Regions from separate parts of the Nocardia wallacei genome, predicted to be linked through region 3. Evidence: riboswitches for the same ligand, from Rfam matches in the RefSeq annotation. Region 3 holds a riboswitch; each other region holds the start of a gene.
What was found. A riboswitch is a leader RNA that binds a small molecule or an ion and turns the genes downstream of it on or off. The one in region 3 is predicted to bind S-adenosylmethionine.
Positions count from the first base shown of each region.

Region 1: linked by a shared signal. The riboswitch ahead of NWFMUON74_RS30775 (hypothetical protein) and the one ahead of NWFMUON74_RS01975 (aminotransferase class V-fold PLP-dependent enzyme) in region 3 are both predicted to bind S-adenosylmethionine.
Region 2: linked by a shared signal. The riboswitch ahead of NWFMUON74_RS33330 (rhodanese-like domain-containing protein) and the one ahead of NWFMUON74_RS01975 (aminotransferase class V-fold PLP-dependent enzyme) in region 3 are both predicted to bind S-adenosylmethionine.

Region 1 covers NZ_AP023396.1:6,840,582-6,850,477, reverse strand. Annotated here, with positions in the region: gene NWFMUON74_RS35780 (glycoside hydrolase family 19 protein) at 1-258, shown strand, start outside; gene NWFMUON74_RS30800 (DUF4349 domain-containing protein) at 482-1,990, shown strand; gene NWFMUON74_RS30795 (DUF167 domain-containing protein) at 1,947-2,177, shown strand; gene NWFMUON74_RS30790 (tRNA (cytidine(34)-2'-O)-methyltransferase) at 2,188-2,664, opposite strand; gene NWFMUON74_RS30785 (DUF3017 domain-containing protein) at 2,737-3,054, shown strand; gene metX (homoserine O-acetyltransferase MetX) at 3,070-4,230, opposite strand; gene NWFMUON74_RS30775 (hypothetical protein) at 4,227-4,475, opposite strand; SAM riboswitch class IV at 4,563-4,673, opposite strand; gene NWFMUON74_RS30770 (TetR/AcrR family transcriptional regulator) at 4,725-5,408, opposite strand; gene NWFMUON74_RS30765 (MFS transporter) at 5,545-7,035, shown strand; gene NWFMUON74_RS30760 (NADP-dependent isocitrate dehydrogenase) at 7,301-8,518, shown strand; gene NWFMUON74_RS30755 (MFS transporter) at 8,848-9,896, shown strand, end outside.
Region 2 covers NZ_AP023396.1:7,403,420-7,413,315, forward strand. Annotated here, with positions in the region: gene NWFMUON74_RS33315 (DJ-1/PfpI family protein) at 1-571, opposite strand, end outside; gene nrdF (class 1b ribonucleoside-diphosphate reductase subunit beta) at 787-1,752, shown strand; gene NWFMUON74_RS33325 (O-succinylhomoserine sulfhydrylase) at 1,753-2,973, opposite strand; gene NWFMUON74_RS33330 (rhodanese-like domain-containing protein) at 2,970-3,392, opposite strand; SAM riboswitch class IV at 3,410-3,529, opposite strand; gene NWFMUON74_RS33335 (Rv0361 family membrane protein) at 3,576-4,013, opposite strand; gene NWFMUON74_RS33340 (FAD-dependent oxidoreductase) at 4,301-5,689, shown strand; gene NWFMUON74_RS33345 (amidohydrolase family protein) at 5,753-6,625, shown strand; gene NWFMUON74_RS33350 (CaiB/BaiF CoA transferase family protein) at 6,753-7,850, shown strand; gene NWFMUON74_RS36450 (hypothetical protein) at 8,119-8,658, shown strand; gene NWFMUON74_RS33360 (helix-turn-helix transcriptional regulator) at 8,783-9,896, shown strand, end outside.
Region 3 covers NZ_AP023396.1:422,704-432,599, reverse strand. Annotated here, with positions in the region: gene NWFMUON74_RS36495 (AfsR/SARP family transcriptional regulator) at 1-1,356, opposite strand, end outside; gene NWFMUON74_RS01990 (crotonase/enoyl-CoA hydratase family protein) at 1,435-2,256, opposite strand; gene NWFMUON74_RS01985 (2-oxo-4-hydroxy-4-carboxy-5-ureidoimidazoline decarboxylase) at 2,401-2,721, shown strand; gene NWFMUON74_RS01980 (flavin reductase family protein) at 2,819-3,358, shown strand; SAM riboswitch class IV at 3,445-3,558, shown strand; gene NWFMUON74_RS01975 (aminotransferase class V-fold PLP-dependent enzyme) at 3,586-4,926, shown strand; gene NWFMUON74_RS01970 (hypothetical protein) at 4,984-5,172, opposite strand; gene NWFMUON74_RS01965 (DUF2752 domain-containing protein) at 5,228-5,668, opposite strand; gene NWFMUON74_RS01960 (TetR/AcrR family transcriptional regulator) at 5,736-6,359, opposite strand; gene NWFMUON74_RS01955 (SDR family oxidoreductase) at 6,531-7,319, shown strand; gene NWFMUON74_RS01950 (NAD(P)H-dependent amine dehydrogenase family protein) at 7,330-8,397, shown strand; one part of gene NWFMUON74_RS01945 (IS5 family transposase) at 8,540-8,972, shown strand; one part of gene NWFMUON74_RS01945 (IS5 family transposase) at 8,972-9,441, shown strand; gene NWFMUON74_RS01940 (hypothetical protein) at 9,483-9,707, opposite strand; gene NWFMUON74_RS01935 (putative quinol monooxygenase) at 9,783-9,896, opposite strand, start outside.

The DNA.
Region 1 (9,896 bases), 1.4 Mb from region 3:
CCCATCCAGCTGACCGGACGCGCGAACTACCGGGAGGCCGGTGCGGCTCTCGGCCTCGACCTCGAGGCCAACCCGGAGCTTGCCGCCCAGCCGGATATCGGTTTCCGAATCGCCCAGTGGTACTGGACCTCCCGCAACATCAACGCCCTGGCCGACGCCGACGATTTCGCCGCCGTCACCCGAGCCGTCAACGGCGGCTACAACGGCCTGGCCGCCAGGCAGGAGTACTACGCCCGCGCTCTGGAGGTCCTCGGATGACTGCCCGAACCGGGGTGGCCCGCCGGGTCGCGCACACAGCTCGCGACGCCGAATGGCGGGTGGGCGGATCCACCCGTATGCACCCGGCCATCCTCTCCGCGCTGGCGAACACCGCGAATGGCGATGCGGCCGCAGGGGGGCGCCCGGAGAGCGGCCACCACCACGATTACGGTCGGTGCCGGATCACGGGTGAAATGTCCGGCGGGTGGCTACGCTGCGTCCCATGAGAAGACTCGCTGTCCTGCCGGTCGGCCTGCTGGCCCTGGCATTGCTGGCCGGGTGTGGCGGATCCGAGCACTCCGATTCCGAGAAGGGATCGGGTGCCCGGGGCGCTCCGTACGCGGCGACCGCGCCGTCCGGTCCGCCCGCCCTGCGCGAGTCCGGGCCCGCGAGCCCGAAGCAGCAGAACAGCGACTCCGCCGACGCCACCGTCGAGCGCAAGGAGATCGTCACCGGCAGCGTCGACATCACCACCGACGACCCGATCGGAGCCGCCGGTAAGGTCGCCGACCGGGTGCGGACCCTCGACGGCCGGGTGGACAGCCGCTCCGAGCAGCCCGGCACCGACACCACCGAACCCCGTGCGACACTGACCATCCGGGTGCCCGCCGACAAGACCGACGCCTTCGTCGACGGGCTCGGCGGCATCGGCGAGGTCACCAGTGTGACGACCGAACGCTCGGACGTGACCATGCAGTGGCAGGACCTCGACGCCCGGATCAAGGCCCTGCAGGCCTCGGTCGATCGGCTGCGCGCGCTGGTGTCGGGCGCGGCCACCACCGCCGACCTGATCGCCGCCGAGAACGCGCTGTCGAGTCGGCAGGGCGAGCTGGACAGCCTCACCGCCCGCAAACGTCAGCTGGACGACGAGGTCGCCCTGTCCACGCTCACCGTCCAGCTCAGCACCGACGAGCCGCCGGGCTCGAAGCCCGACAACTACTGGAACCGCATCGTCGACGGCTGGAATTCACTGCTGCGAGCGCTGAAGTCCACCGGCAACGCACTCCCGTGGCTGGCCTTCCTCCTGGTCCTCGCCGCCCTCGCCTGGGGCGTCGTCCGCTTGGCAACCAGGCGCCGTTCCCCCGCACCGCACCAGCCCCCGCCGACACGCTCGGAATCGGAGCGCCAACCGGCCACCGCGGCCGCGCCGTCCCCTGCGGAAACCACTACGGCCGAGAGGACATCGGGCCCGGCGCAAGCTACTGCGGCAGAGGAGGTATCGGCCCCGGCGCAAGCTCCTGCAGCCGAGAAGGCATCGGCCTCAGCGGAACCTGTTGTGGGTGAGGGGGTATCGGCCTCAGCGGAACCTGTTGTGTGTGAGGGGGTATCGGCTTCGGCGGAACCTGTTGTGGGTGAGGGCGCATCGGCCTCGGCGGAACCTGTTGTGGGTGAGGGCGCATCGGCCTCGGCGGAACCTGCTGCGGGCGAGGGGACATCGTCCCCGGCGCAAGCTGCTGCGGCCGAGAAGGCATCAGCCTCAGCGAAAGCTGTTGCGGGCGAGGGGGCATCGTCCCCGGCGAAAGCTGCTGTGGGTGAGGGGGGATCGGCCCCCGCGGAGACTGCTGCGGGCGAGAAGGTGTCGGCTCCAGGAGGAGACGCCGATGAGAAGGGGTCGGGGCGGGGGAAAGGTGCTGCTGCGGAAGAGGGTTCACCGCAGCAGGCCGGAACGGCGGAGCCGGGGGGTGCCGATGCCGCCGACCGTCGTCCGGGCGGTGATCAAGCCCAACAGTAGGGAGGGACCGCTGGTCGAAACCCTCGGCGACGGCACGCTACAGCTCTACGTGCGCGCTCCCGCCGTCGAGGGCAAGGCGAACAAGGCCGCCATCGACCTGCTGGCCGCGCACTACGGCGTTCCGAAAAGCTCGATCCGGCTCACGGCGGGAGCCACGTCCGGACTCAAGCGCTTCGAGATCGGTTGACGCCGACGCCCTACACCGCGCCCGGGAACCCCAGCTGTCGCCACGCCTCATAGACCGCCACCGCCGCCGCATTGGACAGATTCATCGACCGCCGCCCGGGCAGCATCGGAATCCGCAGCTGATCGGTGATGCGGGAGTCCGCGAGCACCTCCTCGGGCAACCCGGTCGGCTCGGGCCCGAACAACAGCACATCGCCTTTGCGATAGGCGATATCGGTGTTGCGCGTCGTCGCCTTGGTGGTGAAGGCGTACACCCGCTCGGGCCGGATGGCCTGCCATGCGGCGGCGAGATTCGCGTGCACGGTAACCGACGCCAGATCGTGGTAATCCAGCCCAGCCCGGCGCAGCTTCGGTTCGGACAGATCGAAGCCGAGCGGCTCGATCAGATGCAGCTCACAGCCGGTGCCGGCCGCCAGACGGACCGCGTTACCCGTGTTGGGCGGGATACGGGGCTCGAAGAACACCACATGGAGCACGGCGACAAGCATCGCACGACCCCAGAATCGACCGCCTCGGTGCCACATCGGCGGGACCCGCGCGCGCAATGCGAGAATCGGGGCGTGACCGAGGCCCCCGCAGCTCCCGCACAGCACTCCGGCCCGTCCGGCCGGTTCTTCCGCAACCACCTGCCGCTGTTGCTCGTGGTGGCGGTGCTGCTGGTGGCAGTGGTGTTCGTGGCGCAGGACCGCTGGCGGCGCGGCGCGTACGTGATCGGCGGGGCGACGCTGCTGGCGGCGACATTGCGGGCCTGCCTGCCGACCGCCCGGGTCGGGTTGCTCGCGGTGCGCAGCAAGCCTTTCGACGTCGGCGCCTACGCGGTGCTCGGCGGCGCCGTCATCGCCCTGGCCGCGACCATCAACAGCCTGGGCGTCGGCTGACGGCGAACCGCCGGCTCAGCGCGCGGCCCGCGCCGAGTGCACCAGCTCCATCGTCTCCATCAGCAGCTTGCCGACCGCCTCGGTCTCGGTGAGGAACCCGTCGTGCCCGTCGCGCGAGTGCACGACCTCGAGGCCGCGGCAGCCCGGCAGCAGATCGGCCAGCTCCTGCTGCGTGCGCAGCGGATACAGCCGATCCGAGTCGACGCCGCCCACGATGCACGGCACCGGGGTGGCCGCCAGCGCGGCCGCGATCCCGCCGCGCCCGCGGCCCACGTCGTGGCGGTTCATCGCCTCGGTCAGCAGCACGTAGGTGGCCGCGTCGAACCGGTGCACCAGCTTCTGCGCCTGATACTCCAGGTAGCTCTGCACCGCGTAACGGCCGCCGGCGCGCGGATCCTCGTCGCCCTGCGCGTGATTCTCGAAACGGTGGTCGAGCTCGAATTCGGTGCGGTAGGACAGGTGCGCGATGCGGCGGGCGATCCCCAGCCCGGCGATCGGCGCGCGCCCGGTGCCGTGATAGTTGCCGCCCTGCCAGTTCGGATCGGCCTGGATCGCGGCGATCTGGGTGGTCTGGGTGCCGATCTGGTCGGCGGTGGCGCGCGCTCCGACGGCCAGCACCAGCGCGGCCTCGACCCGCTGCGGAGAGCCGACCATCCACTCCAGCACCCGCATCCCGCCCATCGATCCGCCGACCACCGCGGCGAGCCGCTCGATGCCGAGCAGGTCACACAGCGCCACTTCGGCGGTCACCTGATCACGGATGGAGATTTCGGGAAACCTTGCGCCCCAGGGCTTTCCGTCCGGTGCGAGGGAGGACGGCCCGGTGCTGCCCTGGCAGCCGCCGAGCACATTGGTGGCGATCACGCACCACTGGTCGGTGTCGAGCGGGGCTCCCGGCCCCACGATGCCGTCCCACCAGCCCGGCAGCGGATGCACCTCGTCCGGCGGACCCACCACGTGCGAGTCGCCGGTCAGCGCGTGCTCGATGAGTACGACGTTGTCCGCGTCGGGCGACAACTCGCCCCAGCGCTGCACGGCCAGCTCGACCTCGGGGATCACCGCCCCGTTCTCCAGCCGGACCGCGCCGACGGCGATGGTGCCGAGCGTGCCGTCCGGCGGGGGCAACAGGGCAGCGGCGGCCGACCGGGCCGTCGTCGGTTCGGTGCTCACGGTCACCGCGCCGCCGTCGCGGGCCCGCCACAGCGGCCGGCCGGAACGTGATCGATGCCGTGCGCCGCCCCGCCGGTGACCGGGCGCCCGCCGCGCGACGGCCGCGCATGCTGGGCCGATGCCGGAGCGAGCAGGGGAGAACACACGTCTTCGATGGTAGCGATACGACCGGACGGCATCGGATGCTCGGTGCCGCGCGGGCCGTAGGAGATGTTCGCCGGGTCGCAGACAGCAGCAGTCGAGTCGCTCATGTACTACTCCAGGTGAAGGGGCCGTATGCGGCTGTCAGCGGGGCTCGGGTAGCGACCGGCAACAACACATTTCGGGGACCTCCTGATAAGTCGCGCTTGCTCTCGGCTTTCGAGAGCCCGGTCATCACCCGGAGCACCCCACCGCAACTGGAGGGTTGCCGGCCAGCGAGCCGGGGCTTGGCGCTGGCACTCATGACCTGACTGGGATGGTAGCGGATCGTCGGCGACGGGTGCGAGGCCAGGTCGCCGCTATCGCCGCGAGCCGGTGCCACCGCCGTCGGCCGCCGCCACGGGAATCGCGCAGCGGCGGACGAATTCGTCGTAGGCGCCGCGCACCGCCCGCACGCTGGCCTCCGCCGAGACCGCCGGTTCGCCCTCGGGCACCTCGGCATCACATTCCATGCCGGTGCGCAGGATCGCGTTGAAGGTGGCCGCGATGAGCCGGACGGTCATGGACTCGCTGTCGGCGCCGATGCGCTCGGCGAGCGCGGTGTGGATCTCGACGGTCTTGGTGTCGGCGATCTCCATGCTGCGCGCGCGGACCGTGGTGCTGGCCCGGCTGATCCGCTGCATCCGCTGGAACCACTCGAACGGCACCTCCCCCTCCGCGATGCTCTGTGCGGTGACGGCCAGGTAGGTGTCCAGCAGGGCCTGTAGTTCGTTGCCGGTGACCGGCTGCTTGCGCAGCTCCGCCCCGATCGCCTTGCCCCAGTCCTCGATCGGGGCGAGGACGATGTCCTCCTTCAGTTCGAAGTACCGGTTCACCGTGCGCGGCGACACGTCGGCCGCCTCCGCGATCTGCTCGACCGTCGTCGCCTCGAACCCGTTCGCGTCGCACAACCGCAGCGCCACCTCGATGATGCGGCGCCGGGTCTGCTGCTTCTTGCGTTCGCGCAGGCCGGCCTGGGCGGGACGCGGCGATGAGTCGAGCATGGCCCGATTCTATCGCTAACCGCTCTGAATGTGACTATGGACGCCAAATGTCACACTCAGACATTTTTCTCTTGACGCCAATTGTCGTCCGATGACACGATGGCGGCACACTTCTTCCGATGCAGGAGTCCCCCTCATGACCGAAACCGGGACACTCGTTCCACCCGACATATCGACCGAGCCCAAGAGCTCGGCCCGCTGGTGGGCGCTGGGCGTGATCGCCCTGGCCCAGCTCATGGTGGTGCTCGACGCCACGATCGTGACCATCTCGCTGCCGTTCGCCCAGCAGGATCTGGGCATCAGCGACGGCGACAAACAGTGGGTGCTCACCGCCTACACGCTGATCTTCGGCGGCCTGCTGCTGCTCGGCGGCCGCCTCGCCGACTACCTGGGCCGCCGCCGGATCTTCCTGATCGGCCTGGTCGGCTTCGCCGCCGCCTCGGCGCTGGCCGGGCTGGCGCAGAACTCCGCCGAGCTGTTCGCGGGCCGCGCGCTCCAAGGCGCGTTCGGCGCGCTGCTGGCCCCGGCGGCGCTGTCGCTGGTGTCGGTGACCTTCACCGAGGCGCGCGAAAGGGCAAGGGCCTTCGGCGTTTTCGCGGGCGTCTCGGCCGGTGGCGCGGCGATCGGCCTGATCGCCGGTGGCGCGCTCACCGAATACGCCAACTGGCGCTGGTGCCTGCTGGTGAACACGCCCGTCGCGCTGCTGGCGCTGGTCGGCGCGTTCGCGTTCGTCATCAAGGACGTGCCCGTGCCGCGGACCGGCGGCTACGACGTGCCGGGCGCGGTGACGGTGACCTTGGGCCTGATCTCGGTCGTGTACGGCTTCAGCCGCGCCGCCGACGACGGCTGGCTCGCCTCGTCCACGCTCGCGCTGCTGATCGCCGGGGTGGCGCTGCTGATCGCGTTCGTGGCGATCGAACGGCGCAGCGCCAATCCGCTACTGCCGCTGCATATTCCGGGCGAGCTGAACCGCGGCGGCTCGTTCCTGGTGGCATTGCTGGTGCCGATCGCGATGTTCGCGATGTTCATCAACCTGAGCTACTACCTGCAGATCACCCTCGGTTACAGCCCGCTGAAGGCCGGTGTCGCGTTCCTGCCGTTCCCGGTCGGCATCGTGATCTCCGCGGGCGTGGCCAGCGCGCTGCTGCCCCGCATCGGGCCGCGCCCGCTGATGATCGCCGGCGGCGTGCTGGGTATCGCGGGCCTGCTCTACCTGGCACAGCTGAACTTCGGCGACAGCTTCGCCGCGACCGTGCTGCCCGCCACCGTGCTCATCGCGCTGGGCATGGGAGCGCTGTTCGTGTCCATGCAGACCACCGCGCTGCACCAGGTCGAGGAGAAGGACTCCGGCGTGGCCAGTGCGCTGCTCAATGCCGCCCAGCAGGTCGGCGGCGCGATCGGCACGGCCCTGCTGACCACCATCTCGGTGCAGGTGGCCCAGCGCTACGCCGAGAACAACCCGACCGCCGACAACCTGATGGCCCGCGCCGCGATCCACAGCTACGACGTGGCCTTCTACATCGGCGCGGGTTTCTTCCTGGCCGCGATCGCGATCGTCGCGCTGATGATCCGCGACAAGCCGGAGAACCTGCTGGAGGGCGCCGAGCACGCGCCGATGGCTGTCTGATTACTCACAGGCGGGGAAGGGCCGGTGCCGCTGAGGTGGCACCGGCCCTCGTGCGCGTCCCGCGAATGTGACGCGGGCACCTCTCAATGGGGCAGCCCCTGGAAGTGAGACCCAGCGCACCAGTACGCTTGTCTTGTTTAGTACCTCGAAGTCTCGCGGACAACGCGGGGCGTATACGTTGTCTGTTGAACAGCTGGGGTCCGCTCACAAGCGTGTTCACCTGGCCGTGCAATGGGAGCACCTTCCTAGGAGGACACGAAGATCCATGTCCAAGATCAAGGTTGAAGGTACCGTCGTCGAACTCGATGGCGACGAGATGACCCGGATCATCTGGCAGTTCATCAAGGACAAATTGGTCCATCCGTACCTGGACATCAATCTCGAGTATTACGACCTCGGTATCGAGTATCGGGACAAGACCGACGATCAGGTGACCGTCGACGCCGCCAACGCCATCAAGCAGCACGGCGTGGGCGTCAAGTGCGCCACCATCACCCCGGACGAGGCGCGCGTCAAGGAATTCGGCCTGAAGAAGATGTGGCGGTCGCCCAACGGCACCATCCGCAACATCCTCGGCGGCACGATCTTCCGCGCTCCGATCATCATCTCCAACGTCCCGCGCCTGGTGCCGGGCTGGACGAAGCCGATCATCATCGGCCGGCACGCGTTCGGTGACCAGTACCGCGCCACCGACTTCAAGGTGCATCAGGCCGGCACCGTCACCCTGACCTTCACGCCCGAGGACGGCTCCGAGCCGATCCAGCACGAGGTCGTGCGGCTGCCCGAGGACGGCGGCGTGGTCATGGGCATGTACAACTTCAAGAAGTCCATCGAGGACTTCGCGCGCGCGTCGCTGAACTACGGACTGCAGCAGAACTACCCGGTCTACATGTCGACCAAGAACACCATCCTGAAGGCCTACGACGGCATGTTCAAGGACACCTTCCAGGAGATCTACGAGACCGAGTTCAAGAACGAGTTCGACGCCGCCGGCCTCACCTACGAGCACCGGTTGATCGACGACATGGTGGCCTCCGCGCTGAAGTGGGAGGGCGGCTACGTCTGGGCGTGCAAGAACTACGACGGCGACGTGCAGTCCGACACCGTGGCGCAGGGCTTCGGCTCGCTGGGCCTGATGACCTCGGTGCTGCTGACCCCGGACGGGCGGACCTGTGAGGCCGAGGCCGCGCACGGCACCGTGACCCGCCACTACCGTCAGCACCAGCAGGGCAAGCCGACCTCCACCAACCCGATCGCCTCGATCTTCGCGTGGACCCGCGGCATCGCCCATCGCGGCAAGCTGGACAACACCCCCGAGGTCATCGGCTTCGCGCAGACCCTCGAGGATGTCGTCATCAAGACCGTCGAGGACGGCCAGATGACCAAGGACCTGGCGCTGCTGGTCGGCGGCGATCAGGGCTACCTCACCACCGAGGAGTTCCTCGGCGTGCTCGACGCCAACCTGGCGCGCGAACTGCGCTAGGCCCCGCGAGAATTTCTCGTACCGCACATCCGGGCACCCGCCCCCACCGAACCCCGGTGGCCGCGGGTGCCCGAATTGTTTCCCGACCTCCCATGATTCGGGGTCGCGCGCTCGCGCCGCGAGCCGGGAGAAGGTACGGCATCGCGGTGCGGTGAGTGAGATCACCGGCGTCCGGGGATGCGCGAGCGTTCGCCGCCGTGTTGCGCTGTGTCGTGGCTTCCGTACCCGAGCCCGCCGTGGCCTTCCATCAGTCCCTGCCCACCACCCAGTCCCTGACCACCGCCTCGGTCGCGCCCGCGCGCGACCGTGGTGAGACGCCTGTTGCCGACGTGCCCGCGGTCGAGCGGCCCGACCGCACCGGGTGGCATGTTCCCGCGCTGCTGGCCCTGGCGCTCGGCGGATTCGGTATCGGCACCACCGAATTCGTCACCATGGGTTTGCTGCCGGATATCGCGCGTGCCATGAACGTGTCGGAGCCGACCGCCGGGCACGCGGTGTCGGCATACGCGCTGGGCGTGGTGGTCGGGGCGCCGGTGATCGCGGCGCTGTGCGCGCGGATGTCGCGCAAGCGTCTGCTCATCGCGTTGATGGCGGCCTTCACCATCGGCAATATCGCCACGGTGCTGGCGCCCTCGTTCGCCACGTTGACCGCCGCGCGCTTCGTCTCCGGCCTGCCGCACGGCGCGTACTTCGGCGTGGCGTCGCTGGCCGCGGCCAGCCTGGCGCCCGTCGGGCAGCGTGCCAAGGCGGTTGCCGCGGTTATGCTGGGGTTGAGCGCCGCCAACGTTGTCGGCGTTCCCGCGGCAACCTGGCTGGGGCAGCATCTGGGCTGGCGGGATGCCTACGCGGTGGTCGCCGTGATCGGTTTGGCGACGGTGTTCGCCATCGCGCGGTTCGTACCGGAACTCACCGGCGTCCGCGTCACAGACCCTCGCACCGAACTCGGCGCGCTCCGCCGCTCCCAGGTGCTGCTCACCCTGCTGGTGGGCGCTGTCGGCTTCGGCGGCATGTTCGCCGTCTACACCTACATCACCACCACGCTCACCGATGTCGCGGGCATGCCGATCGGGCTGGTGCCGATCGTGCTCGCGCTGTTCGGGCTGGGCATGATCGCCGGCAATATCGTCGGCGGCGTGCTGGCCGATCGCGGTGTGGACCGCGCGGTGTTCCTGGCGCTGCTGTCGATGGTCGTCATCCTCGCCGGATTCGTTGCGGCAGCGCACAATCCGTACACCGCGGGGGTCGGAGCCTTCCTGGTGGGCGCCTCCGGCGCGGCCCTGGCTCCCGGCTTGCAGATCCGCCTGATGGATGTAGCGCGCGATGCTGAGACCCTCGCTGCCGCACTCAACCACGCGGCTCTCAACATCGCCAATGCCGC
Region 2 (9,896 bases), 850 kb from region 3:
TGCCGTAGAGGGCGTACCAGGCATCGAGCACGTGCGGCTCGTAGACACCCAGCCGCGCCAGCACGGCCCGCGCGAACTCGACGGGCCGGGTGCCGGTGGCCGTGATGAGATCGCCGGCCGTCACCGCCGGTTCGGCGACGTAGTGCGCTCCGCCCGAATATTCGCTCATGGCAAGGAAACTCGCGTCGTTGCTGGTGTGCGGGCGGTCGTCGAGCAGTCCCGCCAGCGCCAGGCCGAAGGTGGCCCCGCAGATGCCCGCCACGGGCACGCCCGCCGCCAGGAACTCCCCCGCCTTGCAGCCGAAGGCGGCCAGCTCGCCGGTGACCCACGTGTCGGCGCCCGGCAGGAGCAGCATCGCGCTGTCGGCCGGTGACAGCGCCGCCAGCGTGATGTCCGGAACCACTCGCATCCCGCCCGCCGACACGACCGGATCCGCCGTCGCGCCGACCGTCCGGACCTGCCACGTGCCAGGTTCGCGCTGCCACAGCGGCCGGTTGAGGTGGGCGGTGGCGTGTCCCACCTCCCAATCGGCGAACGTGTCGTAAACGGCCATGTGCACTGTTTTCATCATGACAGCATGCTGTCATATTTGACAGCATGCTGTCAACAGATCGCCTGGCGAACACGACACGCCCCGCCGCGCGTGTGCATGGACCGCGGATCGCGCGCAGGCTGGAAGCAAAGGGATGCGACACGGCCATTCACCGCTATTAGCCTAACCGAAATTAAATGTTAGCCTTCCCGAACTATGGTAAGCCCGCCCCACCCCGCCGATCGGAGAGCCGCATGACCACACTCGTCGACCGCGTGCACGCGATCAACTGGAACCGCCTGCCCGACCCGCAGGACGCCGCGGTCTGGGACCGGCTGACCGGGAACTTCTGGCTGCCGGAGCGGGTACCGCTGTCCAACGACCTGCACACCTGGGAACAGCTCACCGCGACCGAACAACAGCTCACCACCAGGGTTTTCACCGGCCTCACACTGCTGGACACGGCGCAGGCCACCGTGGGCGCGGTCGCCATGCTGGCCGACGCGATCACCCCGCACGAGGAGGCCGTGCTGACCAACATCGCGTTCATGGAGTCGGTGCACGCCAAGAGCTACAGCTCGATCTTCTCCACGCTGTGCTCCACCCGCCAGATCGACGCCGCCTTCGACTGGTCCGAGGCCAATCCGCACCTGCAGCGCAAGGCGCAGATCATCGTCGACTACTACCGCGGCGACGATGCGCACAAGCGCAAGGCCGCCTCGGTGATGCTGGAATCGTTCCTGTTCTACTCCGGCTTCTTCCTGCCGATGCGCTGGTCGGCACGCGGAAAGCTCACCAACACAGCCGATCTCGTCCGGCTCATCATCAGAGACGAAGCGGTGCACGGCTTCTACATCGGCTACAAGTGCCGCCGCGGCCTGGCCGAGTTGTCCGAGGCCGAACGCCGGGACCACCGCGACTACACCTACGAACTGCTACACACGCTGTACGCCAACGAGATCGAGTACGCGCACGACCTCTACGACGAGGTCGGCTGGACCGCGGACGTCCTGCCGTTCATGCGGTTCAACGCCAATCGCGCACTGGGCAATCTCGGCTACGAGCCCGCCTTCGCCCCCGAGGACTGCCGGGTCGACCCGTCGATCCTCGCCGCGCTCGATCCGGGCGCGGGCGAGAACCACGACTTCTTCTCCGGCTCCGGCAGTTCCTACGTCATCGGCAAACAGCAGCAGACCGAGGACGCCGACTGGGACTTCTGATCAGCTCAGCGCCTGTTCCAGATCGCCGAGCAGATCCTCGACGTCCTCCAGGCCGATCGAGATCCGCACCACGCCGTCGGTAATGCCCACGGCCGCACGCCCTTCCGGTCCCATCGCCCGGTGGGTGGTGGTGGCCGGATGCGTGATCAGGGTCTTGGCGTCGCCGAGGTTGTTGGAGATGTCGACGATGCGCAACCGGTTGAGCACCTCGAACGCGCGTTTCTTCGCCGCACCGTCGCCGCTGCCGGACGCGAGCTCGAAGGTGACGACGGTACCGCCCGCCGACATCTGCTCCCGCGCCAGCGCGTACTGCGGATGTGATGGCAGGAAGGGGTATTTCGTCCAGGAGACGGCGGGGTGGCGCTCCAGGAATTCCGCCACCCGCAGCGCCGACTCCGCGGACTGGCGCACCCGCAGCGGCATGGTCTCCAATCCTTTGAGCAGGGTCCAGGCGTTGAACGCGCTCAGCGCCGGGCCGGTGTGGCGCATGAGGTGCTTCACCGGACCGTCGATGTAGTCGTTCGGGCCCAGGATGGCGCCGCCGAGCACCCGGCCCTGACCGTCGATGTGCTTGGTGCCCGAATACACCACGATGTCGGCGCCCAGATCCAGGCTGCGCTGCAGCAGCGGAGTGGCGAAGACGTTGTCCAGCACCACTTTCGCGCCCGCGGCATGCGCCAGCTCGGACACCCGGCGGACATCGACGAGGGTCTGCATCGGGTTCGAGGGCGTCTCGAAGAACACCGCCTGGGTGGGCTGTGACAGCGCCGCCGCCCACTGATCGAGATCCTCCCCGTCGACGAAGACGGTCTCCACGCCCCAGCGCGGCAGGATCTCGTTGCAGACCACGAAACACGATCCGAACAGGCTGCGCGCGGCCACCAGCCGATCACCCTCGCCCAGCAGCGCCGCGAGCGCGGTGAATACGGCCGACATGCCACTGGCGGTGGCGAAGCACGCCTCGGCGCCCTCGATCAGGCGCATCCGCTCCTCGAACATGGCGACCGTCGGGTTGCCGTAGCGCGAGTACACGAAATGTTCGACGTCGCCGGTGAACGCGGCCTCGGCCGCCTCGGCGCTCTCGTACACGAAACCGGAGGACAGATACAGCGCCTCGGCGGTCTCCTCGAACCCGGATCGCCGCAGCCCGCCGCGCACGCCCAGGGTCGCCGGACCCACGCCCTCGGGCAGCGGCTTGTCGAACGCGCCGCCGGTGATCACGACTGCCGCCACGGGAGTCCGTGGGCGCGCCAGCCGGCGCCGCCGCGATGCCCCTGCGGATCCAGCGGGCCCTCGAAGCCCTCGAGCACGTTGTAGGACGGCGCGAAACCGGCCGCCGTCGCCGCGGTCGCGGCACCGATGGAGCGCTGCCCGGACCGGCAGAGGAAGATCACCGGGGCGTCGCCGTCCGGATTCCGCTCGGCCAGTACCTGCTTCAGCTGATCGACGAACTGCGCGTTGGGCGCGCCCGTCCCGTCGACCCATTCGATCAGTGCCGTCGGCCGATCGATCGAGCTGGTGTCCGGCACCCCGACGAACCGCCACTCGGCCTCGGTCCGCACGTCGACCAGAACCGCATCGGGATTGTCGCGCAACAGGTCCCACGCCTGCTTCGGGGTGATGTCGCCCGCATAACTCACTTCTCGCACCTCCTGAGAATCCGCACTTGCCGCACCGCGAGGACACCGATGCGTGGCCAGGTCGTCACCCGGAGCACCCCACCGCGGAGGAGGGTTGCCGACCAGCGAGCCGGGGCTTGGCGCTGGCGCTCATGACCTGGAATTGAGAGTGCCCGGTCACGAGGTCGCCTGTCAAACCTCCGCTCATGGGCGGTCGCAGACCAGCCAGGCGCCGTCGGCACGGGTCAAAGTCCAGGTCGAGGTCGTTTCGCGGCCGTCGATGCGGCTGGTCACCGCGGCCCGCGCGTGGTCGCCGTCGACGACGGTGTCGGTGACCTTCACGATCTCGACGTCCTTGCCGACCGCCTCCGGCCCCAGCGGCGAGCGAGCGGCGTCGAAGTCGCGGCAGGCGGTGGTGGCGCGGCGGTCGGCGTTCGAATCCGCCTGCGCGGTGGCGAAATTCCGCGCGGCGATCGCGACCCGGTCCGCGTCTGTGAGATTCTTCTCAGCCGGCCGGGCCAGCGCGAGCGCGACGATGCCCGCCAGCACCAGCACCGCCACCACCGCGGCCGCGATGAACGGAACCGGTGACTTGATGCTGTCGCGCTGGTCGATGGGGGTCGGCTCGTCGGCGTCGGTCATGCGTCGATCATCCATGGTGAGCCGGAGTGCCAGGGATCACATCGGCATTTCCCGGCGGATCCCGGGAATAACGATCACGGCGAGCACCGATAGACTCAACAGAATGCCCGGCCCAGGCCGGGTCCGAACCACATCTCGGACAGCAACGAAGCAGCATCGAGCGGATGTCGGATCGGCGGGGTGCAGCCCGGCCCGCACGTCAACTTAGCCTAAGCTAAGAAAAGACGGCTGAACAACACGGCTGAGTACATGACGACAGAGTTCTCTACCAGAGGGTGCGCGTAAGAATGACGGAATACAGTGCGACCAACCCACTGCGCATTGCGATCGTGGGCGCCGGACCGGCCGGAATCTACGCCGCCGACGCCCTGATGAAGTCCGATGCCGAGGTGAGCATCGACCTCTACGAGCGGATGCCCGCACCGTTCGGGCTCATTCGCTACGGAGTCGCTCCCGACCATCCCCGCATCAAGGGCATCGTCACCGCACTGCACAAGGTCCTCGACAAGCCGCAGGTGCGTCTGCTCGGCAACATCGACTACGGCACCGACATCACGCTGTCGGACATGCGGCGGTTCTACGACGCGGTGATCTTCTCCACCGGCGCCAACGCCGACCGCGCGCTGCCCGTGCCCGGCATCGACCTGGACGGCTCCTACGGCGCCGCCGACTTCGTCTCCTGGTACGACGGCCACCCCGACGTGCCGCGTTCCTGGCCGCTGGACGCCGAGAAGGTGGCCGTGCTCGGCGTCGGCAACGTCGCGCTCGACGTGGCCCGCGTGCTCGCCAAGACCGGCGACGAACTGCTGCCGACCGAGATCCCGCCGAACGTCTACGAGGGCCTCAAGCACAACAAGGCGATCGAGGTGCACGTGTTCGGCCGCCGCGGTCCCGCGCAGGCCAAGTTCACCCCGCTGGAACTGCGCGAGCTGGACCACTCGCCGACCATCGAGGTCATCGTCGACCCCGAGGACATCGACTACGACGAGGGCTCCGAGGCCGCGCGCCGTCACTCCAAGCAGGTCGACATGGTCTGCAACACCTTGGAGCAGTGGGCGATCCGCGATGTGGGCAACCGTCCGCACAAGCTGTTCCTGCACTTCTTCGAGTCTCCGCACGAGATCCTCGGCGAGGACGGCAAGGTCGTCGGGTTGCGCACCGAGCGCACCCAGCTCGACGGCACCGGCAACGTCAAGGGCACCGGCGACTACAACGAGTGGGACGTGCAAGCGGTGTATCGGGCCGTCGGCTACCTGTCGCAGAACATCCCGCAGCTCCCCTTCGACGAGCAGGCCGGCACCGTCCCGAACGAGGCGGGCCGCGTGCTCGCCGACGACAGCGCCGACGACCCGGCGCGGCGATTCGTGCCCGCCACCTACGTCACCGGCTGGATCAAGCGCGGCCCGGTCGGCCTGATCGGCCACACCAAGGGCGACGCGAACGAGACCATCGCCTGCCTGCTCGACGACGCCGCGAAGTTCACCCCCGCCGCCGAGCGCGACCCGGAAGCGGTGACGACGTGGCTGGAAGACAAGGGCATCCCGTTCACCACCTGGGCGGGCTGGTACCGGCTGGATGCGCACGAACGGTCCCTCGGCGAGCCGCAGGGCCGCGAGCGCGTCAAGGTGGTCGAGCGGCACGAGATGCTCGCCGCCAGCGAACCGCACAAAGCCTGAGGCAAACGCACGGCCGTTACCACGGCTTACGCATTCGTCACCGTTGTGAGGCATGCTGATCACGTGTTCGATGCCCATGTCCACCTCATCGATCCGCGGTTCCCGCTGAGCGAGAACGAGGGCTACCTGCCGCGGCCCTACACCATCGGTGACTATCGAAAGCGCATGTCGCGCTTCGACATCGACGGTGGCGCCGTGGTCAGCGCGTCGTTCCAGGGCACCGACACCGGCTTCATGCGGGCCGCGCTGGCCGAACTCGGGCCGAACTGGGTGGGGGTGCTGAACCCGGATCCCGACGCCTCCGACGCGGAGATCGCCGAACTGGACCGGGCGGGCGTGCGCGCGCTGCGGTTCAACCTCAAGCGGGCGGCCGGTGACATCGTGACGCTGACGATGGCGGCGTTGCGGGCGCACGACATCGCCGGGTGGCACGTCGAGCTGTACATCGACGGGTCGATGCTGGGATCGCTGGAGCCGGTGATCTCCAAGCTGCCGGCGCTGTCGATCGACCACATGGGCATGTCCGACGACTGCCTGCCCTACCTGCTCAACCTGGTGGATCGCGGCGCTCGGGTGAAGGCGTCCGGATTCGGCCGGGTGTCGATGAACGTGGTGTCGGCGATGCGGCGGATCCACACGGTCAATCCCGATGCGCTGATGTTCGGCTCGGATCTGCCCGGCACCCGCGCGGGGCGGCCGTTCCGGGATTCGGATATCGAGCTGATCGCCGATGCCGTCGGCACCGACATGTACAAGGTGCTCGAGGACAACGCCCGCGCGTTCTACCGCCTGCCGGTGAAGGTGCGCGCCGCGCACGAAGACCCCGTGCCCACCTTGCCGATTCGGAGCGGGGAGCCGCCGACGCTGCGGCTGGACCGGCGTGACCTGCCGAAACCCGCGCCCGCCGATACGGTGCCGCTGCCGGTGATCGAGTAGCTGGTCTCCGGGCCGCGCGGAAATCCGTCAGGGGAGCCCTGCCGCCGCGGTCGTCGCCGTTATTGTCATACTGACAATACCGGGCTGTGCTCCGGTAGAACGGGATCGACGAGGAACCGAGGTAGGCGTGACCACTCCATCCGCAGCCACGAAGCAGGGCCCGCTGGCGGGCATCCGAGTTGTCGAACTGGCCGGTATCGGCCCCGGTCCGCACGCGGCGCTGCTGCTCGCGGACCTGGGCGCCGATGTGGTGCGGGTGCAGCGGCCGGGCATGCTGCCGGGGTTCATGGAGCGCCCGCAGTGGCGTGGTCGCACCATCGTCGAGGCCAATCTGAAAGACGCCGCGGACATCGAGAAGGTGCTCGGCCTGATCGACAAGGCCGACGTGCTCATCGAGGGCTTCCGGCCCGGCGTCACCGAGCGCATGGGCCTGGGTCCAGACGCTGCCCTGGAACGCAATCCGCGCCTGGTCTACGGCCGCATGACCGGCTGGGGCCAGCACGGCCCGCTCGCCGACCGCGCCGGCCACGACATCAACTACATCTCGCTGACCGGCGTGCTCAACGCCATCGGCCGCAAGGGTGAGCGGCCGGTGCCACCGCTGAACATGGTCGGCGACTTCGGCGGCGGGTCGATGTTCCTGGTGTTCGGCATCCTCGCGGCACTGGTGGAGCGGCAGAGCTCGGGCAAGGGGCAGGTCATCGATGCCGCGATGGTCGACGGCGCGCTCGCGCTGTCGCACATGATCTGGGGCATGCGCGGAGTGGGCCTGTGGTCCGACGAGCGCGGCACCAACCTGCTCGACACCGGCATGGCCTTCTACGACACCTATGAGACCTCCGATGGCAAGTACATGGCGGTGGGCTGCATCGAGCCGCAGTTCTACGCCGAGTTCCTGAAGGGCCTCGAGATCGACCCCGAGGGGCTGCCCGCGCAGATCGACCCGAACGGCCAGGATCAGCTGCGCAAGCTGTTCACCGAGAAGTTCAAGACGAAGACCCGCGACGAATGGGCGGCGGTCTTCCACGGCACCGACGCCTGCGTCACCCCGGTCCTCACGCTCACCGAGGCGACGGCGAACGAGCACATCGCCGCCCGCGAATCGCTGGTGGAGATCGACGGCGTCGTGCAGCACTCCCCCGCCCCGCGCTTCTCCCGCACGCCGGGCGGCATTCCCACGCCGCCGCCGTCGGAGGCCACGCCGATCGAGCGCGTCTGGACATAGCCGACCGATCTTCCAGTTCCTCTGCGGCCGAGGGACTTCGGGCCGCTCGCCTGCGGGAACGTTCCCGGCCCCGCTACGCTGGGAGAGTCGCCGATCCAGAGGGGAGCCGCGAATGGTCGATCCGTATCCGGCCGGACGGCCGGGACCGCCCTCACATCCCTTCCACCCGGTGCCGCCGCAGATGCCTTGGGCGCCGCCCCCGCCGACTCGTCCGGCAGCCCCCCGGACGAGTCGGCGATCCGTTGCCGCCGGGCTGGCACTTGTCGCGTTGGCCCTGACAGTCGTCGCGGACATCGCAGAGCCGTTCGTGGTGTCGGATCGTCACTGGCCCTACGATTCCGCGCTTTACCTGATAGCCCCCTGCGCACTGGCTGTCGCGGCCCTGATGGCCGTGACGGGTACGGTCATGCTGCTGGCGAACAACCGGCCGTCACTGACAGCGCGAATACTCGCGGGGCTCGGCACCGGCGGATTGCTCCTGCATGCCGTCATCCTGTTGGTCAGCGGATCGCGTGGGTGGTCACCCGACGGGGGGCTCGAGGAAATTATCGAGGGCGGCCGATGGCTCATCGCCCTGGCGTTCCTGACGACTGTGGCTGCCGTTGTCGCACTACTGCTACCAGTCACCTCGGCGTCGCTGCGGCCGACGAACCCACCGCCCGGTGCGCCGCCGTGGCCGCAGGGCGGACCGGGAACACAACCCTTCCCCGGAACCGCGCAATTCCCGCCGCCGAACACCCTGCCGCCCGACGCCGCAGGCTCACCACCGATCCCGTCGAGCTGGTCAGCAGACGGCATGGTCGACTGACCAATTGCGAATCTGTCGTCGACCGGCCCGTTGATAGCAGGTGAACATTCGCCCTGGATCTGGCGTGGTCTGTTCGGTCTCGGTTCGCTCCGCCGATGATCACTGAGGCACTAAAGTAATTCGCATGGCTCGGAATTGGCCGATGATCGAACGCGGGAACGAACTCGAGTCGATCCGCGCGGCACTCACCGGCAGCGAATTCGTCGGTGCCGTGCTGACCGGTGACGCCGGCGTCGGGAAGACGACGCTGGCGCGCCAGGCGACGGCCGCGGTGGGCGGGAACATCAGATGGGTGGCGGGGACCGAGTCCGCCCGCAGCATTCCGCTCGGCGTGTTCGCCCACATGGTCGGCGTCTACACCGCGCACGACCCGGTGACATTCATGGCGGCGGCGCGCGAGGCGCTGCTGGCCGACGGGCACACCATCATCGGCGTGGACGACGCCCACCTGCTGGACCAGTTGTCGGCGACGCTGCTGCTGCAGCTGGCCATCGACAAGGCGGCCCGCATCGTGTGCACCGTGCGCAGCGGAGTCCAGGTGCCCGACGCGGTGACCTCGCTGTGGAAAGACGGTCATCTGCTGCGAATCGACCTGTCCCCCTTCACCGAACGGCAGAGCGTCGAACTGGTCGAGTCGATGCTGGGCGGGCAGCTGGAGGGCTTCACCGCCAACCTGATGTGGGAGTCGTCGGGCGGAAATGCCCTGTTCCTCAGGCATTTGGTGGAAGGCGCGCTCGAGGTCGGCACGCTGAAGCAGGTCAACGGCGTGTGGCAGCTGCGCGGGCGGGCGGCGGTCACCTCGGAATTGGCCGCGCTGCTGGAGGATCGGGTCGAGCAGCTGCCCGAGGACGTGCTGCGGGTGCTGGAGCTGCTCACCTTCTGCGAGCCGATCGACTTGGACGTGCTCGCCGAGCTGGCCGGTGAGGAAGCCGTCGAGGCGGCCGAAACCCGTGGGCTGGTAAGGATTGTCGAGAACTCGCATCAGCTGCTGGTGCGGTACAACCATCCGCTGTTCGGTGAGGTGATCCGGCGGCGGCTGGGCATCGCGTCGGCGCGGCGGCTGCGCGGCCGGTTGTACTCGTCGCTGCGCGAGCGGCCGATCAAGTCCGCCTCCGACCGTATCCGGCTCGCCGAATTGGCTTTGGACAGCGACAAATCCGCGGATCTGGAGCTGTTCGAGGCGGCGGCCGCGGACGCCATCGGACTGGCCAACATCCCCCTCGGCGAGCGGTTCGCCC
Region 3 (9,896 bases):
CACCGCCTCGGCGGCCTCCGGTTCGGCGTCGACCCGCTCGGCCCCGACGATGCGGGCCAGCAGGGTGGCGGCCTCCGCCGCGGTCATCTCGGCCAGTCGCACGCCGACCGCGCCGGGCAGTTCGGGCAGCGCGGACCGGCTGGTGATCAGCACCGCCGAGCCCGGGGTCCCCGGGATCAGCGGCGTCACCTGTTCGGCGTCCCGGGCGTTGTCGAGCACCACCAGTACCCGCTTGCCGTCCAGCCGGCTGCGGAACTGGGCGGCACGCTGCTGCGCCGACGCCGCGATCTCGCCCTCCGGCACACCGAGCGCGCGCAGGAAGTCACCGAGGGTGTCCGCCGCGGAGCCGCGGCACTCGAATCCGTGCAGATCGACATGCAGCTGCCCGTCCGGAAAATGTGCTCGGACCAGGTGCGCGACGTGCACGGCCAGCGTGCTCTTGCCGACCCCGCCCATACCCGCGATCGCGCACACCGGCACCGCCCCGCCGGGCACGGTGAGGCGCTCGACCAGGCGACGCACGCAGTCGGCGCGACCGGTGAAATCGGCGATATCGGCGGGCAACTGCGCCACCCGGACCGGCTCGGCGACGGGCGCCGGGCGCGTCGGCGCGGGTTCCGCGCGCAGAATGCGCTGCTGCAGATCGACCAGCCGGGGACCGGGTTCCAGCCCCAGCGATTCGACGAGGGTGTGCCGCGTATCGGTGAACACCGCGAGCGCCTCGGCCCGCCGCCCGGCGTGGTAGAACGCCGTCATCAACAGCTCACGAGTCTTCTCCCGCAACGGATGTTCCGCGGCCAGCGGCTGCAATTCGGCGATCGCCTCGGCGTGGCGGCCCAGGCGCAGGTCGGCCTCGAGGCGGCGTTCCAGCAGGCTCAACCGGCGTTCGGTCAGCTGGGCGCGGCGGCGTTCGGCGTGCGGGCCGGGCAGGCCCGCCAACGGCGTACCGGCCCACAGGCTCAGCGCGGTCTGCAGGCGCTCGTGGGCCACGGCGGCGTCGGAGGTGCGCTCGGCCTCGGTCGCGTACTGCTCGGCCAGGTCCACGTCGACCGCGGCGGGCGGCAGCCGCAGCGCGTACCCGCCCGCGAATCCGACCAGCACCGCGGGCGGCGTGCCCGCGGCCCGATCGGGTTCGAGGACCTTGCGCAGGTGCAGGATGTGATTGCGCAGCGCGCCGACCGCGCTCGCGGTGGCGCGCTCACCCCAGACATCGGCGACCAGATCCGCCACCGTGGCCGAGCGACCGCGTCGCAGCAACAGGGCCGCGAGCACGGCTCGGCGCTGCTTGGGGCCGAGATCCAGCGGGTTCTCGCCGCGCCAAGCTCGTACCTCACCCAGCACGGCGAACTTCAGCATCGGTCCTGTCCACAACACACGAACGTTGTGCAGAGACGGTAGACGATGATGCTGAACAGTCGTACAGGAAGCCTGTGGTTACCGGCCCTCGAATTCCGGCGGCCGCTTCTCGAACACCGCCTGAACGGCCTCGGTGAGATCCTCCGACGGCAGGAAGGCCGCGTTCCACGCCGAGACGTAGCGCAGCCCGTCGGCGATCCGCCCCGCCTTGGGCTGATCGAGCACGTCCTTGATCCCCTGCACCACCAGCGGCGGGTTGGCGGCGATCTCGCGGGCCATGGCGTGCGCGGCGTCGAGCACCGCGGCCTGGTCGGCGTGCACGTCGTTGACCAGGCCGATGCGCTCGGCGCGGGCGGCGTCGATGTCCTTGCCGGTGTAGGCGAGTTCGCGCAGGTGGCCCTCGCCGATGATGCCGGGCAGCCGGTGCAGCGAGCCGACGTCGGCCACGATGGCGACCTTGGCCTCGCGCAGGCTGAAGGTGGCCTCGGCGCTGGCCAGCCGGATATCGGCGGCGGCGATCAAATCGAGGCCGCCGCCGACACACCAGCCGGAGACCGCGGCGATCACCGGCTTGCGGCAATCGGCCACGGCGGTCACCGCGGCCTGCAGCCGCCGGACATCGTGCAGGAAGGCGGTGCGCGGCGCGGCCAGGGCCCGGTCGGCCAGCAGCGCGCCGAACAGCGGGCTCATCGCCTGCAGATCGAGGCCGTAGGAGAAATTCCGGCCCGAGCCGGTGAGCACGATCGCCCGCACCTCCGGATCGGCGTCGAGTTCACCGAAGACCAGCGGCAGTTCCCGCCAGAAGTCCGGGCCCATCGTGTTGCCCTTACCCGGGCCGATCAACGTCACCTGTGCGACGCGATCCTCGCGCTCGACTGTGAAAGCCTTCCATTCAGTCATTTGTCCAGCGTAGCGGCCCGTCCTCGGGCGGTCCGCACCGTGTAAATCCTGTGCAACATTCACAGCGAACGACTGCCGACGGCGGCGTGGCGGTGCGACGATCGCTACCTCAGGATTCGCCGCCTCGGTTTCCCGGAGGCCACCATGGTGATGCACAAGGGCATCGGCCTGGAACGTTTCAATTCGCTCCCCCGCACTCGCGCGATACACGCGCTCTACTCCTGCTGTTGCTCCGTGACGTGGGCGGAGAAGGTGGCCGACGGCCGCCCCTACCCCGACCGAGCGGCGCTGCTGAAGGCCGCGGAGGTCGAGTTGCCCGCACTGTCCGAGGCGGATCGGGACCGCCTCTTCGACTCCTTCGTCCGGCAGGAGTTCACGGAGCGGACCACGGAGCTACTGACCCGCCTCACCCGCGAGCGCATCAACCGGTTACTCGGCCCCTCCGACGGCTATCCGGAGTACTGAACGGGCCGCGGCCGGAATAGCCGCCGCGCGGGCAACGTAGGTTGGGACTGTACGAACCCAGCGAGACCGCGCCCGCGAGCGGCGCCGAGGCGGTGACATGAGTTCCTCCGATGCCGAACTCGAGGTACCCGACGACCTGAGCGGAATCACCGCGTCCCAGTACCGGTCCGCGATGCGGCACTACCCCGCCGGCGTCACCATCGTCACCCTGGACTCGGCGACCCGGCCGGTGGGCTTCACCGCCACCTCTTTCGCGTCACTGTCGCTGGACCCGCCGCTGATCTCGTTCAACATCGCGCACACCTCGTCGAGCATCGACGCCATGCTGGCCGCCGACTCGGTGGTCGTGCACTTCCTGGGCGAGCATCAGCGGCATCTGGCGCAGCGGTTCTCCCGAACCGCCGAGGAACGCTTCGCCGACCACTCCCTGTGGACCCGCCTGGACACCGGCGAACCGGTCCTGCACGGCACCCCCATCTGGGTGAGAGCCGTTGTGCGCCAACTCATCCCCATCGGCGACCACACCCTGGTGATCGGCCTGGCCACCCGCGTCCACGACAATACCGGCGACCAGCCGATAGCCGCCCCCCTGCTCTACTACAACGGCAGCTACCACCGCCCGATGGGTTTGGACTGAATCGGACCGCCCGCCCCCCGGCACGGACTGCCCGTGCGTTCGCCGAGGCTTGACAAGAGGGCCGGGCGTCTGCGAATCTCGGGCCAGGTCATGAGTGCCAGCGTCAAGCCCCGGCTTGCTGGCCGGCAACCCTCCTCCGCGGTGGGGTGCTCCGGGTGACGACCGGGCCGCTGCCCGACCGGGCACGGCAAGCGCGGACTCCGATCACCCGTTTTCCCCGGAGTCCCATGACCCGAAGGGTTGACGTGATGACCTCCGCTCTCGACCGCACCCGCGCCGCCGTTGCTCGCGTCTCCGGATGCGATCTGCGAGTTCCCTTGGTGCAGGGCGGAACTCGCCGCTACGCCAATTTCGACTACGCCGCCAGCGCGCCCGCGCTGGCCCAGGTCACCGACCGGGTGAACGAGTTGCTGCCCTACTACGCCAGCGTGCACCGCGGCGCGGGCTACGCCTCCCGGATCTCGACCGACTGCTACGAGGCCGCCCGCGGCTCGGTCGCACGCTTCCTGAACTGCGCCGACGACCAGGTGGTCGTATTCACCCGCAACACCACCGACGCGTTGAACCTGCTGGCGTCGTGCGTGCCGGGCGACACCGTGGTCCTCGACATCGAGCATCACGCCAACTTCCTGCCGTGGACCCGGCACGGCCGCCGAGTGGTCCCGGCCGCGGACACGATCGAGGAGACGATCCGCCGCCTCGTCGCCGAACTGTGCACCAAACCCGCTGCGCTGCTTGCGGTTACCGGCGCGTCGAACGTAACCGGCGAGCTACTGCCGCTGGACCGCCTGGCTACCATCGCGCATCAATGCGGCGCCCGCATTCTGGTCGACGCGGCCCAGCTGGCGCCGCATCGCCGAATCGACCTGCGCGCCAGCGGGATCGACTATCTGGCCTGCTCCGGCCACAAGCTCTACGCACCGTTCGGCGCGGGCGTGCTGGTGGGCCGCCGAGACTGGTTCGACGCCGCCGAACCGTATCTCGCGGGCGGCGGCGCGGTACGCGAGGTGACCGTCACGACCGCGCACTGGGCGCAGGCCCCGCAGCGGCACGAGGGCGGCTCACCGAACGTCCTGGGCGCGGCCGCGCTGGCCGCCGCCTGCGACACCCTGGCCGAGCTGGACGACGATGTGGTCGGCGAGCACGAGCGGCATCTCACCGAGCGGCTGCGCGCCGGCCTGGAAACCGTTGCGGGAGTGCGCTTGCTGCGCATCTGGTCGGACAGCACCGATGGCGTCGGCATCGTCGCGTTCACCGTGGACGGCTACGAGCCGGGCCATGTCGCCGCCTACCTGTCGGCCGAACACGGCATCGGGGTGCGCGACGGGCGGTTCTGCGCGCATCCGCTGCTGGCCCGTCTGGGCGTGGACGGTGCGCTGCGCGCCAGCATCGGGCTGGGCACCTGCGCCGAAGACGTGGACCGGCTGGTCGATGCGGTCACCGCGCTGGTGCACGAGGGTTCGGCCTGGGCCTACAGCCGTGGCGAAGGTCAGTGGAATCCGGTGCCGGAGACTCGGGAGCGCCTCGTTCCGGGAACGGTCGCGGGCGCGGCGCCCTGCACCGCCTGAGTCGGGCTCGCACGGCGGCCGCGCGAAACCCGCGGTCGGCGGGCATCTCGCGCGTGGTCAGGGCGTGAGATAGCGCTCGGCGAGTTCCTCGAGCATGGGGTCGTCGTCGCCGATCGCGTCGAGCAGTTCGAGGTCGTTCTCGACGGAGAGCTGACGGGTGTCGTCCTGTTCGGGGTCCGGTGCGCCGTCCTCGTTCAGCTGCCGCAGGATCTTCTCGCGTATCCGTGTTCTCAGTGAATCAGCCATACCCTGAGCATGCCCAGTCGGCGGCGCTTCCCACAGGGACCGCGCCGCGATCTGTTCACACGGGCGCCAGCCAGGTGCCCCACGGGGTGTTGCGGAACACGGTGAACACTGTGAACAACGCGAGAATCACCACCAGTTGGGTGCGGCCGATCGAGAACGGGAACGGCCGCCCGGGTTGCCCGCGCCAGTTCCGCAGCGCCCAATGTCCCCACCACACCACGAATCCCACCAGCAGCGGCACCAACAGCACATTGCTGTGCACAGCATCGAGAATCCGGCCGTCGGTGAGGTTGTGCACAGCCCGCAACCCGCCGCAGCCCGGACACCACCAACCGGTCAGCGCGTAGAACGGGCAGATGCTGTAGGACCCCGGCACGTGCGGGTCCCGGAAATGCAGCAGCGCGCCCACGGCCGCCGCCCCGCCCGCCACGAGGGCGGGTTGCCCGAGTCCCCGCCATCGCGGGCGAGTCTCGGCCTGCACGTGCGCGATATCCACAGTCGTCCACGGTAGCCGCCGTGAACTGCCTGCCGCCAGGTCAGTCGGGCGGGCGGTGGGCGACCGCTCACCGTACGGGCGCGCCCTCCACAACGGGTGCGGTGAGTGTGCCCGCGAGCATGTCCACGAGTTCTCCCCAGGCCGATTCGTCATCGGCGGCCACGCGGCCCGATTCGACGGCGCGTTCATGGTCGGCGAGCAGGGCGAACAGCACGGTCGGCAGCGCACGCAACCGCCGGATGCGCAGCCGTGGCGGGAGTTCGGGCAGCTTGCGCTGCAGGCCGCGCATGATCACCCGCACCGAGGTGCGCGCGGCGGTGTCGAGGTTGGCCGCGTCCGTCACGGCCGGATGTGTCCGGATTTGTTCCAGGAATCGGGCGTAGTGGCCGATTCCGTGGTGCGCGCCCAGTTCGAACATGGGGATGACCAGCGCCTCCAGCAGAGCATGCACCGACTCGGCCGAACCCGCTTGCTCGGCAAGCAATTCCAGGCGGCGCACCTCGAGCGTCGCCAGCCGGTGTTCGACGATCGCGGCGATGAGGCCGTCGCGGGAGCCGAAGTGGTACTGGATCGCGGAATTGTTGCGCTGCCCCGCCGCCGCGGCGATATCGCGCAGCGGCACGGTCGGACCGCGCTCGGCGATCAATCGCTCCGCCGCCAGGATGAGCCGCTCCCGGGCCGTTGTCTCCACAGCTGAACGATAGCGCCCTACCAGCATGTTGAGAAGTACATCTTGACAATTAAGCACCATTGCTTAAAGTCTGCGTGTGACGGTGCTCACGGTGATGATCGCCTTCCGGGCACCGCTTCCGATAGATACAGGACCACCCGCGCGGCGGTCCGGAGGAGGAATCACCTCGCGATGATCCTGGACAATTTCCGTCTCGACGGCCGCGTCGCCGTCATCACCGGTGCGGGCCGCGGCATCGGCGCCGCCACCGCGCTGGCACTCGCCGAGGCCGGGGCCGACGTCGCCATCGCCGCCCGCACCGCCACCCAGCTGGACGAGGTGGCGGACAAGATCCGCGCGCTCGGCCGCCGCGTCGTCACCGTGCCCTGCGACCTATCCGACCTGTCGGCCGTCACCGCGTTCGCCGACACCGCCGCCGGCGAGTTGGGCCGCCTCGACATCGTCGTCAACAATGTCGGCGGCACCATGCCGAACACCTTCCTCACCACCACACCGGAATTCCTGGAGGACGCCTTCCGGTTCAACGTGTCCACCGCGCACGCCCTCACCCAGGCGGCGGTGCCGCACATGCTGTCCGGCGACGGCGGCTCGGTCGTCAACATCACCTCGATGATGGGCCGCTCCCCCGGCCGCGGCTTCCTCGCCTACGGCACCGCCAAGGCCGCGCTGGCGCACTGGACCCGTTTGGCCGCAACCGATCTCGCGCCGCGCATCCGGGTGAACGCGATCGCGGTCGGCTCGGTACTGACCTCCGCGCTGGATGTCGTTGCCCAGCAGCCGGAGATCAAGCAGCGTATGGAGGCGGCCACGCCGCTGCATCGCCTCGGCGAACCGTGGGAGATCGCCGCCGCCATCGTCTACCTGAGTTCGCGCGCCGGCGGCTATGTCACCGGAAAGGTTCTCGAGGTCGACGGCGGCATCGAAAGCCCGAATCTCGAACTGGGACTTCCGGATCTGTGAGGAGCGCACGATGACCTATCGCGTAGTGCAGTGGAGCACCGGCAATGTCGGCCGGTGGTCGCTGCGATCCGTAATCGCCCGGCCCGAACTGGAACTCGTCGGAGTCTGGGTCTCCAGCGCGGCGAAGGCGGGCAAGGACGCCGCCGAACTGGCCGGGCTCGACGAGCCGACCGGCATCCTCGCCACCACCGACGCCGAGGCGCTGCTCGACCTGAAACCCGACTGCATCGTGCACACCGCCATGGCCGACGACCGCCTCATGGAAGCCGTCGAAGACCTGAAGACGTTCCTCCGGGCAGGCATCAACGTGGTGTCCAGCAGCCCGGTGTTCCTCCAATTCCCTTACGGCACAATGCCCGCCGAGGCCATCGATCCGATCGTCGCGGCCGCCGAGGAGGGCGGCGCCTCGCTGTGGGTCAACGGCATCGACCCCGGCTGGGCCAACGACTGGCTGCCGCTGCTGGTCACCAGCGGCAGCGAACGCATCGACCAGGTCGTCTGCTCGGAACTGATGGACTACTCCACCTACGACAACCCGAAGGTGTTGTTCGACATCATGGGCTTCGGCAGCGCCCTCGACGACCTGCCGCTACTCCTGCAACCCGGCGTACTCACCCTCGCCTGGGGCAGCGTCGTCCGCCAATTGGCCGCCGCGCTCGACGTCGAATTGGACGAGGTGACACAGCATTTCGAACGCCTGCCCACGCCGGACCCGATCGAGGTCGCCGGTCGCACCGTCGAAGCCGGAACCGCCGCCGCTCTCCGCTTCCAGGTGAACGGAATGCGCTCGGGCCGTGCGGTTTTCGTCCTCGAACACATCACCCGCCTGCACCCCGGCCTGGCCCCCGAATGGCCCCAACCCACCGGAAAGGGTTGCTACCGAGTAGAAGTCAAGGGCGAGCCCGACTACCAACTCGACCTCCAACTCTACAGCGGCGGCGACCACGCCCGAGCCGGCCTGGTAGGCACCGCCGCCCGCCTGGTCAGCTGCGTCCCCGCCGTCATCGAGGCCCGACCCGGCCTCCTGACCGCCGTAGACCTCCCCCTGACCACAGGCCGGGGTATGGTCCACGCCTAGGGCTTGTATCGAAGTAGGTGCTGGCTGGCACCGCTGCGCGGTGCCAGCCAGTGGCGGAAGGCGTTGCCTGCGTTGGCATATAGGTGAGGTCTCCGGTATTCGGGTTAGCGACCAAACAAACCTGAATAGTGCCGGAGACCTCGTGGCCACAGTAGCGGTGACGGGGCGAGCGGATCTGACCGATGCCCAGTGGGCACGGCTGGAGCCGTTGTTGCCTCGCGGGAAGAAGGCTGGACGTCCGCCGACGTGGACGAGACGGCAGATCATCGACGGGATCCGGTGGCGCACGCGAGTGGGGGCGCCGTGGCGGGACGTTCCGGTCGAGTACGGTTCGTGGCCTGCGGTGTACGGATTGTTCCGGCGTTGGCAACGGGCCGGAGTGTGGGTATTGATCCTGAAGTTGCTACAGGCATTCGCCGACGCGGCCGGGCAGATCGTGTGGCAGGTGAGTGTGGACTCCACGATCGCCAGGGCTCATCAGCACGCGGCTGGAGCACGCCGAGACGGTGATCGGCAGGCAGAGCCGCCCGGCGGAATCGCAAGCGAGCCGACCGATCACGGACTGGGCCGGTCCAGGGCGGCTGGACGACCAAGCTGCATCTGGCCTGCGAGCGAGGCTGCCGACTGCTGTCGGTGCTGATCACGCCCGGTCAAGCTGGAGACAACCCGCAGATGGTGGCGGTGCTGGACGCGATCGCCGTGCCCAAACCCGGCGGTGGCCGACCCCGGATACGACCGGATCGGGTACTGGCCGACAAGGCCTATTCCAGTCGCAGCAACCGGGAATGGTTGCGGCACCGCGGCATCGCAGTCACTATTCCCGTTCCGGCCGACCAAGCCGCGCACCGCCGCAACCGCGGCCGCACCGGCGGCCGTCCACCCGCGTTCGACCCCGTGATCTACCGCGACCGCAACGCGGTCGAACGGGGCATCAACCAGCTCAAACAACACCGTGCCGTCGCCACGAGATACGACAAGCTCGCTGTCCGCTACCTGGCCACCGTCCACATCGCCGCCATCAACCAATGGCTACGACACCAGTGAGGGCGGGCCAACCGGCCCCCCTCACCACTTCGATACAAGCCCTAGTCGTCCATGTCGACCACGAACGTCACAAGCCAAGACCCCGGCCCCGAATGCACCGGCTCGTGCCGAACCGTATGCGAAACAATCCGCCCACCCCCCAACGCCGCCAACAACTCCGGTTCCCGCGCACCCAACCCGTCGGGCGTCAACTCGAAATACAAGGCCTGCCCCACCATGGGCTGCACCTTCCCCGACACCCGCCACATGACAAACCGTTGCGCCATGCGGGGACGGTACGCTCTCGGCGCCCTACTTCGAAACCACACACGGTCGACGGATGCTCGGCCTGTGCGCGTGAATCAGCCGGGGACGTCGGTCAGGCGGCGCAGGCTGAACGGTTCGGCCAGAATCTCGTTCAGCGCGGCGGCCACCTGCTTGAAGTGCGGCAGGCTGAAGTGATGGTCCAACGCTTC